DNA from 3 places in the Fenollaria sp. C0166D3 genome. Region 3 is predicted to be linked to each of the others. Evidence: riboswitches for the same ligand, from Rfam matches in the RefSeq annotation. Region 3 holds a riboswitch; each other region holds the start of a gene.
What was found. Region 3 has a riboswitch for cobalamin ahead of AC1EJ0_RS03700 (energy-coupling factor ABC transporter permease). Riboswitches for the same ligand answer to the same signal wherever they lie in the genome.
Positions count from the first base shown of each region.

Region 1: another riboswitch for cobalamin. It lies ahead of AC1EJ0_RS03140 (sirohydrochlorin cobaltochelatase); the one in region 3 lies ahead of AC1EJ0_RS03700 (energy-coupling factor ABC transporter permease).
Region 2: another riboswitch for cobalamin. It lies ahead of AC1EJ0_RS04630 (ABC transporter substrate-binding protein); the one in region 3 lies ahead of AC1EJ0_RS03700 (energy-coupling factor ABC transporter permease).

Region 1 is NZ_JBWPVU010000003.1:146,553-150,799, reverse strand. Features, by position in the region: gene AC1EJ0_RS03155 (hypothetical protein) at 1-49, shown strand, start outside; gene AC1EJ0_RS03150 (cobyric acid synthase) at 50-889, shown strand; gene cbiB (adenosylcobinamide-phosphate synthase CbiB) at 870-1,829, shown strand; cobalamin riboswitch at 2,020-2,193, shown strand; gene AC1EJ0_RS03140 (sirohydrochlorin cobaltochelatase) at 2,350-3,726, shown strand; gene AC1EJ0_RS03135 (pyridoxal phosphate-dependent aminotransferase) at 3,730-4,247, shown strand, end outside.
Region 2 is NZ_JBWPVU010000005.1:37,977-42,223, reverse strand. Features, by position in the region: gene AC1EJ0_RS04635 (ABC transporter permease) at 1-45, opposite strand, end outside; gene AC1EJ0_RS04630 (ABC transporter substrate-binding protein) at 79-1,623, opposite strand; adenosylcobalamin (AdoCbl) riboswitch at 1,673-1,792, opposite strand; gene hydF ([FeFe] hydrogenase H-cluster maturation GTPase HydF) at 2,448-3,566, opposite strand; gene hydG ([FeFe] hydrogenase H-cluster radical SAM maturase HydG) at 3,563-4,247, opposite strand, start outside.
Region 3 is NZ_JBWPVU010000004.1:41,542-45,788, reverse strand. Features, by position in the region: gene AC1EJ0_RS03715 (ArsR/SmtB family transcription factor) at 1-334, shown strand, start outside; gene AC1EJ0_RS03710 (hypothetical protein) at 507-1,847, shown strand; gene AC1EJ0_RS03705 (hypothetical protein) at 1,987-2,355, shown strand; cobalamin riboswitch at 2,482-2,649, shown strand; gene AC1EJ0_RS03700 (energy-coupling factor ABC transporter permease) at 2,732-3,442, shown strand; gene AC1EJ0_RS03695 (energy-coupling factor ABC transporter substrate-binding protein) at 3,429-3,719, shown strand; gene AC1EJ0_RS03690 (CbiQ family ECF transporter T component) at 3,735-4,247, shown strand, end outside.

The DNA of each region.
Region 1 (4,247 bases), on a different contig from region 3:
AATAGAAACTGATTTAGGCACTATCGAATACAATGATGAGGAATTTTAAATGGCAAAGATAATGATATATGGAACGACATCGTCTGCAGGCAAGTCGACGATAGCGACTGCTATGTGCCGCTACTACAGAGACAAGGGCTACAAGGTATGTCCGTTTAAATCACAAAACATGTCGAGAAACTCATTTAAGCTACAAGACGGAAAGCTGATTAGTAACGCACAAGCAATACAAGCCTACGCTGCTGGCATAGAGGCGGACGAGTACATGAACCCGATACTTCTAGTGCCATCGTCAGATACAGGTAGCGACGTCTATGTGCTTGGCAAATTATATAAGCACATGAATACAAAGGAGTACTACTCGATTAAGAAAGAACTAAAAGCTAAGGTTAAAGAAGTTTTTGAAGAGCTTGAAAAAAAATATGATGTCATGATTATAGAAGGAGCCGGCTCACCAGCTGAGATAAATTTACTTGAGGATGATTTCGTTAATACTGGCATGGCTGAACTTGCTGATAGTAACGCAATTATAGTCGCAGATATAGATAAGGGCGGCGTCTTTGCTTCAATCTACGGCACATACATGATACTTGACGAAAAAGATAGATCAAGAATAAAGGGCTACATCATCAACAAGTTTAGGGGCGATGCGAGCCTACTTGATGAAGGCATAAAAAAACTTCACGAGCTAACAGGTCTTGACTGTCTTGGCATAGTGCCATATACAAAGCTTGAGATAGCGGACGAGGACTCGCTTCACGATTATGAAAAGGCCGTCAACGCTCACATGGCAGAGCACGACGCGATGAATAATGAGATCGATAGACTAGCTGATGTCTTCGCAAAATCCATCGATATAGATAAGTTAAATGCAATACTTGGCTTATAAACTCATCGCCATACTAATAGGTGTGGCGCTTGATTTGATCTTAGGGGACCCATATAACTTTTTTCATCCAGTTAAAGTCATGGGTAATGTCATTAGCTTTGAAGAAAAATTAATTCGAAGGACAGGGGCAAGAGGCGGCTTTTTGAAAGTACTTGGCTTAGTAGCAGTACTCTTCAACATGAGCCTTGCCTTTTTATTCGGATACTTGGCAATAATATTATTTAAGATCAATAAATATTTGTATCTAATCTACACTTCATACATGGTCTACGTCTGCCTAGCCGCACGCTCACTTCACTTCGAGGCAGATATGGTCGTAAAAGAGCTAGGCCATTCGCTAGAGAGAGGCCGTAAGAGGCTCTCCTACATAGTTGGCCGTGACACAAGCGAATTAAGTGAAGAAGAGATACTTAAAGCGACTATTGAAACAGTCGCTGAAAATACTTCAGATGGCGTTATCGCGCCGCTTATCTATATCGCGATATATACACCACTTGGACTGGTTTATAAATTCATTAATACCATGGACTCGATGTGGGGCTACAAGAATGAAAAATATGGTGATCTTGGTTTTTTCGCAGCAAAGATAGATGACCTGGTCAATCTAGTGCCAGCAAGATTAAGCGCGATTCTAATACTAATCACGAACATCTTTAATAAAAACATTGCCTACGCGTGTCGAACGTTTTTTAAGTATAGATATGCACACGCAAGTCCAAATAGCGCCTTCCTTGAAGCTCCTATAGCGGGCCTCTTAAAAATTCGTTTAGGCGGACCACATAAATATTTTTCTAAGATAGTCGATAAACCATATATTGGCGACTTAGATGGCGAAGTGAATACAAATGGCGTCTACTTCACCATAAGGGCGATGTATAAGGCACTAGCCTTATTAGTCATAGTAATCGCAGCTATATATTTAAAATTAATATTAAAATAAAAAAATGCACTTATGTCAAAACAATCGTTTTACATCTGTGCATTTTTTTGTAAGCTAAATTTTTAGGAAATTATTTTTTGAAAAGTATGTTGATATTATATAGCACTCAAATGCCTTTGTCCGTGTTTTGAATCACGAAAAAGAAAATTAATAAATATTTTTTAATTCACTTGAAAAATATTTACATATATGATATCATATAGATGTAATTTTTGAATGTTTGATAAGGGAACTTGGTGTAAGTCCAAGACAGCCCCCGCTACTGTAAATAGTGACGAGTCTAAGTATGCCACTGGGAAACTGGGAAGGTTTAGACAAGGTTGAGCTATAAGTCAGGATATCTTAAGAACGTTCGTATAAAGTTACTTCTTCGGTGGGAAGGAAAAACTTACTCAATATGTATGTTTTATATCCTTGAAACCCCTATTCAAGGATTTTTTTATTCCAAAAACCGGCGAGAGAAAAGGGCGCGCTTCTCCTATTTTTCCTTTTCTCTCGAGTACATATTATGGAGGGTCATATGAAAAAGGCAATATTATTAAGTTTCTTTGGCACAACAAGGCTTAGGGAACACGAAAGAGTTATTGACAAATTTGTTAATGGCTTTAAAAATGAATTTAAGGACTGCGATGTAAAAGTATGCTTCACTTCAAGGATAGTTAAGAGGATACTTGAAAAGAAGGGCATGTCTTTTGATGATGAGTGCGAAGCTATTAAGAAGCTTAAAGAGGCTGGATACAAGGACATAAGAGTCGTTTCGACAAACATCATTCCAGGAAAAGAGTATAAGAAGCTTAAAGATGTTTCTAACAGGCTTACTACTCCATTTATCAGCAATAGCAAGGATATAGCTAAGCTTATTGATGGCATGACAGCCCAAAAATTAAATGAAGGCGAAGAATTTATCTATGTTGGTCATGGCACTTATCATGTTGCCGATAGGATATATGAAGACATTGACGAAGCATTCAGAGCGCACAATGATAAGTATCACATGATGAGCATTGAGGGCGAGCTTGATCTTGAAAGCGTAATTAAAAATTTAGCTAAAGATACAAAAACTTTATATCTAAGGCCATTCATGTTAGTTTCAGGCGTTCACATGCTTGAAGATATTGCTCCTGACGATGAAGACTCAATCAAGACAAGACTAGAAAAGCTTGGTTATGAAGTAAAACTTATTGATAAAGGTCTTGGCGAAGAGGAGTATATATTAAATGACTGTATAGAAAAAGTTAAGGCGATGGAAGAGCCGCTACTAAACATAGTTGGCGTAGGACCTGGCGATGAAGACTTATTAACTGTCAAGGCTATACTTACTTTAAAGAATACCAATGCTGTCTTTGTTCTTGATAACAGAGGCCGTAATCTTGCTCTTGACACAGTTATGAGCTACATTGGTGACAAGCCAATCATCAAGATGCCTTTTGATATGAAAAGTGCTAACGAAGCTTTATATAATGATTTAAAAGTTAAACTAGAAGAGGCTTTAGCTGAGTATAGAGACGTAAGTTTCGTAACTATAGGCGATGCGGCAGTTTTTTCGACACCTATGAATCTAACAAAGATACTTGATAAGAAGATAAATATAAATTTAGTAAATGGCATGCCATCCTTTGTTGCACTGACTGCCATGAACCTTGAGCCGCTTATTGAAAAGGGCGAGAGCCTTGTGATAAGCGACAATACAGAGCTTGTTGAAGCGGCAAAACCAGACAGAGCTGTTATACTTAAGGGAACACTTAATAAAGAAGCCGTTTTAAAGCTTAAAGATACTTACGAAGCAGAATATTTTAAGAGAATATCGATGCCAAACGAAATGTATCTAACAGATGAGGAAGAAATACGCAAGGATAACGACTATATCTCGTTATTTTACTTAAAGAAAAGGAAGTAAATTATGCACGGAGCCAATTTTTATGATTATGACAAAAAACTCATAGATTTCAGCTCTAACATTAACGTATTTAATATGAACGAAAGACTTTTCTCCTTTATCAGAGATGACTTTGACCATGTTAATGTTTATCCCGACATTAAGGCAAGAGAAGCGATAGATAATGTAGCCACTTACTTGGCTTGTGATGCGTCTAATATTATCCTGGGCAATGGGTCTATAGAGATAATTGACAAGGCGATACACAGGGCAGGTCGAGTGGTTATTTTTGACCCATCGTTCTATGAGTACGAGCTTAGAGCTAGTGTTTACAAAAAAGAATTGATTAGAATAAATTATAAGGATTTTAAAATTGATTTTGACGAATTAAACGTCTTGAAGAAGGGCGACCTACTAATCCTCACTAACCCAAATAATCCTAATGGCAGATTGCTTAAGAAGGAAGAGCTAATTAAGGCACAAGAAATTTGTAAAGAGTATGGAGCGACACTTTTACTTGACGAGGCCTTTATTGAGTTTAC
Region 2 (4,247 bases), on a different contig from region 3:
CCTAACGATGCCAAAGGCGATTAGAGAGCCTACTATGAATATCAAAAGCCATTTGCAAAAAAAGTTTATGACTTTCATTTATCTAACTGTTAGTGTTGGATTTGTTACAAAATAGTCTCCGTTCCAGATTTCATAATTCTTAATATTATCAGAAAGCATTACAAACCAGTGCGGATCAACTGTATATAGTATTGGAAGATCTTCATAGATCTTTGCTTGAATTTCTTTTGAAAGCTCGTCTCTCTTAACAATATCAGCTGTTACGCCAAGTTCGTCGATTAATTTATCAACTTCAGCATTAGCATAGTAGCTGTGGTTCTTAACAGCGTCTGTCTTAAAGTGTTGAGCGAAGAAATAGTGTGGGTTGCCGCTTGCTGTTGGGTTTTGAGCGTATAATAAGATATCGTGATTACCCTTAGCAGCTTCTTCGTCGATGCTGTCAGCTAGTGAAACGCTTGCTTCTATACCCACTTGTTCTAGATCAGATACAAGTACTTGACCAATAACTGGTAGATCTGGTTTAGCTGAGTATGTTAATATAGTAAGCTTAACAGGATTTCCGTTTTTGTCCATAAGCTTGTCGCCTTGATAAGTGTAGCCAGCAGCTGCAAATTCTTCTTTAGCCTTGTCTACATCAAAAGTTAATTTTTGATCGCCATTGAAGCTGAAGTTCTTGGCAAATAGTCCTGTAGGCATGTCTCCTCCGCCAAGTGCATCGATAATCTCTTGTCTATTAACAAGAAGGTCAAGCGCCTTTCTGAAGTGAAGGTCGTTTAAATGATCTCTCTTAAGATTTAAGAAGCAGTAGTATTGGTATCCAGCATTGTAATCAAGCGCTTTGAAGCCCTTGTCCTTTAAACCGACAGCCACATCGTTTGTAAGGCCGAAAGCTAGGTCCACTTCACCGCTTTCATAAGCAAGCTTAAGCGCATTTCCGTCCTTGAAAGCCTTGATAATAACAGTTTCAGGTCTATTTTCAAAACCATCGTAATATTCGTTTCTCTCTAAAACTACTTCAGCTCCTGGTTTAAGCTCTTTAATCTTGTAAGCGCCTGTGAAGATGTATTTGTCGCCATCTTTCTTGAACATAACGTTAGTCCACTCAGCGAAAATTGATTCAAGATTAACTGTAGGTAGCTCAGTAAGTATCTCTACTTTGTAGTCTTCTACTGGAGTGAAAACGATCTTACCAGCAGAAGCGCGAGCAAATTCATTGTTTTCCATGATCATGTTCATTGCTTCACAAAATGCCTTAGCATCAACTGGGCTGCCATCAGCAAACTTAACGCCTTCGTTTAATTCAGCAGTAAAGTGAGTCTCGTCTTTAGCCTCGATTGATTTAACAAATCTTGATTTTAAAGTACCATCAGCTTGAAGAGTGTAAACGTACTCGCTGATGCCGTGGTTTGTGATGCTCCAACCGTTTGCTCCATCAAGTGGGTCATCACTTGTAATAACCCAAGTTTGACCAACAGTTATCTCTTTAACATCAGACTTTTCAGTAGTTTCTGTTTTTTCGCCAGAGGCAGTCTTTTCGTTCTTGTCTGCGCCTGTGTCGTTAGTTTTGCAGCCAAATGTGAATAATAATGATAAGATGACTGCCAAGAAAATAATTTTTTTCATAAAATCTTTCTCCTTTAATATACTATAGTATAGAATTAACTGTGCTAAAAAAACTAGCCTTGCTCTGAACCGGAGCAAAACTAAAGTACAAGTATCGGACTTATGCTAATCGCAAATACCGTAGCGGCACTGTGTAGGACTCTAACCTACTTCCTTGTTATATTCTATCCGCACTTATTATACTACATTTCACGCATTTAGTCAATTAAAATGTATTTGTATAAATAAAAATAGATACATATAGGGTATCTATCTTGACAATTTCACATCGAAAAGTGTTTTCCTTCGCTTGCTAGTCTACGAAAACTGATAATTTCTAAGCTTGCACATCGAAAAGATTGTTCCACGCAGCTTAGTGGGGCAAATTGACAATTGCACATCGAAAAGTGTTTTCCTTCGCTTGCTACGTCTACATAAATTGTTAATTTCTAAGCTTGCTCACCTGTGGTCTCATATCCGTTCGCTTCGCTCAACTAAATGAGCCCACGGGCGGCTCACTGCGCTAAGAAATTAATGCAATTTATTCCGAAGGCTGCGCTCGTGAAAATCACTTTTCTCACTAAATAGTATCGATAAAAAATGGATACAAAATTAATTGTATCCACAGAAGTATTTATTAATTTATAAAAGAACTGTTTTTTACTACGGATGAATCAACTAAGACTTAAGCTTAAAATTTTAATTTTAAGTTTAAGTCATTCTTCAAGCAAAATCGATGGATGAGGCGAAGTGGAGCTTTGAGGCAAGCGGAGCGTACACGCGAGTACTCGAGCATTGCCGAAAAGCGAACAAGCCTCAGGCGCGATTTTGATAAGAATTTTGGTCTAATGCGAAATCCTATCTAATATATTTTGCAAATAGGCTATCGTAACCCCATAATTCGTCATCGCAATACCCTTCTCTTTCGCTTGACGCACCCTACTCATTAAATGCGCCCTGTTAAACATACAACTCCCACAATGAATAATAATATCATAGCCACCTATATCATCAAAGTCATCGGCTCTTGTAAATGTAAATTTCAAACCATCGCCGAAGCGTTTCTTAAGCATGGCGGGTATCTTGACTGTGCCTATGTCCTCATTTAGCGGCGGATGCGTACAAGCCTCGGCTATTAAAATCTTCTCGTCGCCTTTAAAAGTATCGAATTTCTTTGCGGACTCGATAAAGTAATCTATATCGCCCTTCATTTTCGAAAAAAGTACTGAGAACGAAGTGACTTTTGTAGTCTTTCCAAAAATCTCGTAAACCTTCTTAAAAACTCTTGAGTCGCAGATCACAAGGTCGATGTCAGTAAATCTATCTCTCACTTCTTCAAGCCTTTCGTCACCCACGACTATGCTTGTCATGCCCTTGTCAAGCGCTTCTCTTATCGCTTCGACTTGCGCTTTGATCAGTCTACCCTTTGGCGCTGCTGCATCTTGCGGCATAACCATAACTATGGTCGCACCACTATCAACAAGGCCAGCTAATAATGATTCTTCCTTTACTTCTAAAACTTTTTTAAGCGCTGAAAATATTTCTTCGCGTGATGAGTCATCTCTATAAACGATTGCATCTTCATTATCATAGCTCACGTCTCTATCGATTGCCATAATAACTTTGATGACAGGCTTATTGTATTTTTTTAGCTCTGATAAAATAGCCTCATCACCATTATCAAGGGTATATATAAAGGCGTCGGCCTTGTTAAATTCGGTGTGCGTCTTTTTTAGCCTCTCAGCTGAAAGAGCTGTGTCGTCGTCAAAGCCTGCCGTATCAATAAAAACGACTGGTCCAAGTCCCGGCACTTCGATGGATTTACGAACCGCATCTGTTGTCGTACCGCGCTCTTCCGAGACTATCGCCGCGTCTGAACCCATTATGGAGTTAAAAAGCGTTGACTTGCCTGCGTTTACTCTGCCTGCGATGACAACGTGCTTTTGTAATGAACGCGCCATCATAGTCTGAAGTCTCTCTCGCCTTCTTCGATTTTCTTAAGATTTGCTCTAACTAGCTCTTTGATGTCGTCACGCGAAATATTTTCTATCTCTTTTTCAATAAGCGCTTCGCCCTTCTTCCTTGTTTCAGGCGATGCGTAATCCATAAGATATTCTTTAAGTGTCATAAGTGCGTTTGGTTGACAGATATTGCCTATTTGTCCAGCTTTAACAAGGCTCATAAATCTATCGCCAGTTCTGCCTGCTCTGTAGCAAGCTGTGCAGAATGATGGTATGTGGCCTGTATTCATTAACCATGAAACGACCTCGTCAAGCGTTCTTTGGTCTGATGTGAAGAACTGCTCTGTATCAGCTGCTGCAGCGACTTCCTCTGTAGCGTAGCCGCCAACTGATGTCTTCGAGCCGCCACTGATTTGACTGATACCGAAGTCTATGACCTTAGCTCTTGTCTCGATTGACTCTCTTGTCGATATAATCATGCCTGTATATGGCACAGAAACTCTGATGCAGGCAACTATTTTCTTAAATATATCATCACTAATTGCGTTTTCAAAAGTCTCTGGATCTATGTCGTCAGCTGGTCTGATTCTTGGCACGCTAATGGTGTGCGGGCCAACGCCGAAGCGCGCTTCAAGGTGCTCTGCGTGCATCAAAAGACCCACGAAGTCGTATTCGTAGTTATTT
Region 3 (4,247 bases):
AGAATTAAGTCAAGAAGACTTAGACGCAATAAAAAACGATGTCATCGACTATAAGATAGTTGAGAAACTTGCAGACATTATGAAAGCGCTTAGCGAGCCTTCAAGAATACAAATAATACACGCGCTAAGCTTAAGCGAGATGTGCGTTACAGACCTTTCATACGCGCTAAACATGACACAGCCACTTGTTAGTCACCACTTAAGGATATTAAGAAACCTTGGCCTAGTTAAGTACGAGAGAGATGGCAAGGCACTGATATACTCACTTGATGACGAACACGTTTTGATGCTGTATAAACAAGGCTTGGAGCACGCAAAAGAAAAAGTTCAATAGATATATTTTCTGTCACTGAAATGGTGGCAGATTTTTTTTATTTATAAAGATATAATTTATCTTTTGTAGACAATTATGACTTATTTATACTTAAAAATTAAATAATCTCTTGAATTATATAGTGAATTGTTTTATAATTGATTTATCACAATAAACAAGAGGAGGACTTATTATGAAGAAGAAAATTTCATTACTATTAGCAATGCTCATGCTAATAACATTTATGCCAAGCACATTTGCTAAGCCTAAGACTGTTGATGCGACTAAAAACACTAAAAAGATTATTCTTGATGGTGAAGAAGTTATGGTTGGCTCATATACTGTAGAGCGTTATAACTACCTAAAACTAAGAGATGTAGCGGCTCTGTTAAATGGAAAAAACTGTCAATTCAGTGTAGGATACGACAAAGAGAAAGAGCTCGTAATGATATATCTTGACAATAGCTACACTAAATTGGAAGGAGATTTAGTAGCTATTAAAAATGCAAAGGCAAAAGCATTTGTCGAGTCAAAGAAAATCCTTGTTAATGGTGAAGAAAAAGAACTTAAAACAGCCGTTATAGATAGGTATAACTACATTCAGCTTAGGGACTTAGCTTCTTTAATAGGTCTTGGCGTTGACTATGATGCCAAAACTGAAACCATAATTTTAAATAGCAATGGTGAAGTAAAAAACAATGAAGCAAATAAAGAAAACAAAGATAATAAAGATAATAAAGATAATAAAGATAGCAAGATTAGTGATGAAGATGAATTAGCCGGTATTATTAAGTACCGTGAAGCCCTTATTAAAGATGATGCTAAGCTTTGTAAAGAAGCGATGCAGCTAGCACTTGGTTGGGACGAGCTTCATGACTATGCTAATTACTTCCACGGATTAAGTAGCAAGGCTTGGGAGCACTCTAAAACGCTTGGATTTGACTTAGCTTCTGATTACAAAGAAATCAAAAAGAGTATAGAAAACACTGGTTCACATGAGCGTACAAGATATGAGTTTATATACGATCAAGGAGCAAGTCTAGTATTGTCACTATTTAGGGAGCTACCTGTAAATGGAGATGACACTTACGCTGGAAACAATCTTGGCGTAGATGTTGAACTTAGCAGGTCTTATACAGAAGATTCATATAAAAAATTAGATGCAAAAGCGAGAAATTATTTTGACAGAGCTCTTTCTATAAGCAATGACTTCGTTAGATGCGATGGACAAGCTCTATATAATAGGGCGTTTTATGATAAGGCATATAATTTATCAAGTAATCAATATGGCTTAGAAGAAAAAACTTGTAAATATTATGTTGATGAAGAGCTTAAGTTTATTAAGCAATTTAATTTTAATGCTAATAATGTAGGTAAAAAGATTTTTAAAATAAATTTGACTGACCTTGACGATACAGAATATCAAGTAATATATAGAGACAATGCTTCCAAAGTTTCTTATGTAGGTGTTTGGTCAGTAAGTGATCGCGGCGAGTCTTATCATAGTGTAGCCATTACAAAAGAATTTAATTAGTTTAATCAAAGGAGGGCAATTAGCTCTCCTTTTTTCATCTCTCACAAATTGTTACTCTTTTGTTACTCTTTCTTTACTATATATCTGATATACTATAGTAAAGATAGTAATTACTGTCTACACAAAGGGAGGTGGAAGTATGAAGAAGTCACTAGCCATTGTCATGACTGTATTGCTTCTACTAAGCGCAGCTATTAGCCCAGCTAATGCAGCAAGCATGAAGCATCACCACGACGGTGCCAACTATGATGTCCTAGTTAACTCTATAGCTAATCAAAAGAGAGGACTTAATTATCAATTTAATAAGTCTTTGCCAGGCGGTGAAACAAAATCTGTAGTAGCGAGCTTAGCGGTTCCTTTTGGAGCTAAGTTCAATAACACATACTATTATGAAGATGATAATTACTCTGGTATGATTAAAGTTCTAAGAACATCAGTAGTTAACTATTCAGACGGAACTAAGGATACCTTAGTAACATACGCTGGAGAAGTTAAAAGAAACAAGTAAATAAGGATTCGTACGAAGAAGGGGTAGCTCGATGCCACTCTTTCTTTTTTATAAAAGTCCATCTACTATACTTATTTATATTATTTTATATGTGCTTATTGCCTTGCATTTTACAATCTGTAGTGATATAATCATATTGATACTGTTTAAGGGAAGTTTAAAAAACGCAGTCGCCGCTGCCGTTGGCGCATACTGAGTAAACACTTAAGTCACTGTTATTCGTTTAATAATGGGAAGGCGTTTACAAGGGCTTAAAGCGCTAGCCGGAAAACCTTACTTTATCAAGAAATACCTTCGGCAAAGAGAGGTTCTTTTCTAAATCAATCTGATTTTTAAAAGGAGTCTTTGCGTAGGAAAATAAAAGGAGGAATAATTTATGAGGAAGAAAAATTTCATTCTCATGGGTCTTTCGCTAATTTTATTATCCGCAGACGCTTACGCAATGCACATCATGGAAGGTTACCTTCCTAAAGAGTGGTGCATAATCTGGGGACTAATATCACTACCATTTATCATACTTGGTATTAGAAAAATTGCAAAAGGCTCTGATTCAAACGAAAAGAAGGTTCTACTTGCACTTGCAGGTGGCTTTATCTTCGTATTATCTGCTATGAAGATCCCTTCAGTAGTAGGTAGTTGCTCACACCCAACAGGTACTGGTCTAGGTGCTATACTATTTGGACCACTTCAAACATCTGTTTTAGGTTTAATTGTTTTACTATTCCAAGCATTGTTATTAGCTCACGGTGGTCTAACTACTTTAGGTGCTAATACTTTCTCTATGGCCATAGCTGGACCTTTCTTAGCTTTTGCCATCTATCAATTACTAAAAAACAAAAACAGAAGCGTGGCAGTATTTTTAGCAGCAACACTTGGTGACTTATTCACTTACGTTATCACTGCGACTCAACTTGCTATAGTTTATCACGAAGGCATAGGCTTTGGTGCGGCTCTAGGCAAGTTCTTATCGATATTTGCTGTTACTCAAGTACCTATAGCTATAGTTGAAGGCTTATTAACTGTTGTAGTTGTTAACCTTATGGTTAGATACAAAGGTGAGGGGGTACTTAAAAATGAAGGAATCTAAAAAGACTAACTGGATATTAATTATCCTAGCGATTTTATTAGTTGTTACGCCATTAATCTTTGTTCAAGGGGAATATGGTGGATCTGATGACGCAGCAAGCGAACAAATTGAAGCCTTAAACCCAGACTATGAACCATGGTTTGAATCCCTTTGGGAACCACCATCGGGCGAAGTTGAATCCTTGTTATTTGGCCTTCAAGCAGCTATCGGTGCTGGAGCTATAGGCTACATCATTGGCAGCTGGAAGGGCGCTGCAAGCAAAAAAGAAAGCAAATAAAGGAGCTAAAAAAGATTGCTACTCATTGATCAGTTTGCCTATACGAACGGCTTAAGGCATGTTAAGGCGGGATACAAATTTTTATTCACCTTACTTATGCTTGTTTTGGCCATAGGACTAGACAATATATACGTAAATTTATCCATATTTTTATTAATAATAATTTTGGAGCTCACATGTGCAAAGTTTAAATTGAGAAACGTCATATCATTTATCAAAGTTCCGCTTATATTTATTTTATTAGGAACGATATTTTTGGTTATAGGTTTTTCAAAGGAAAATCATTTTTCCTACTCGATAAAGATTTTTGGCGGCTACTTTGGAGTGATTGAGGGGCAAGAGATGCTATTTCTCAGAGTTTTCATGAGATCTCTTGCGGCGACCTCTTCGGTCATCTTCCTAAGTGTAACGACACCCATGGTCGACATCATAAAAGTTTTTAAGGCCATGCATCTACCAAATGTCTTTATAGAGCTGTTTATGCTGATTTATCGCTTCATCTTCATCATCATAGAAGAGGCTCAAACC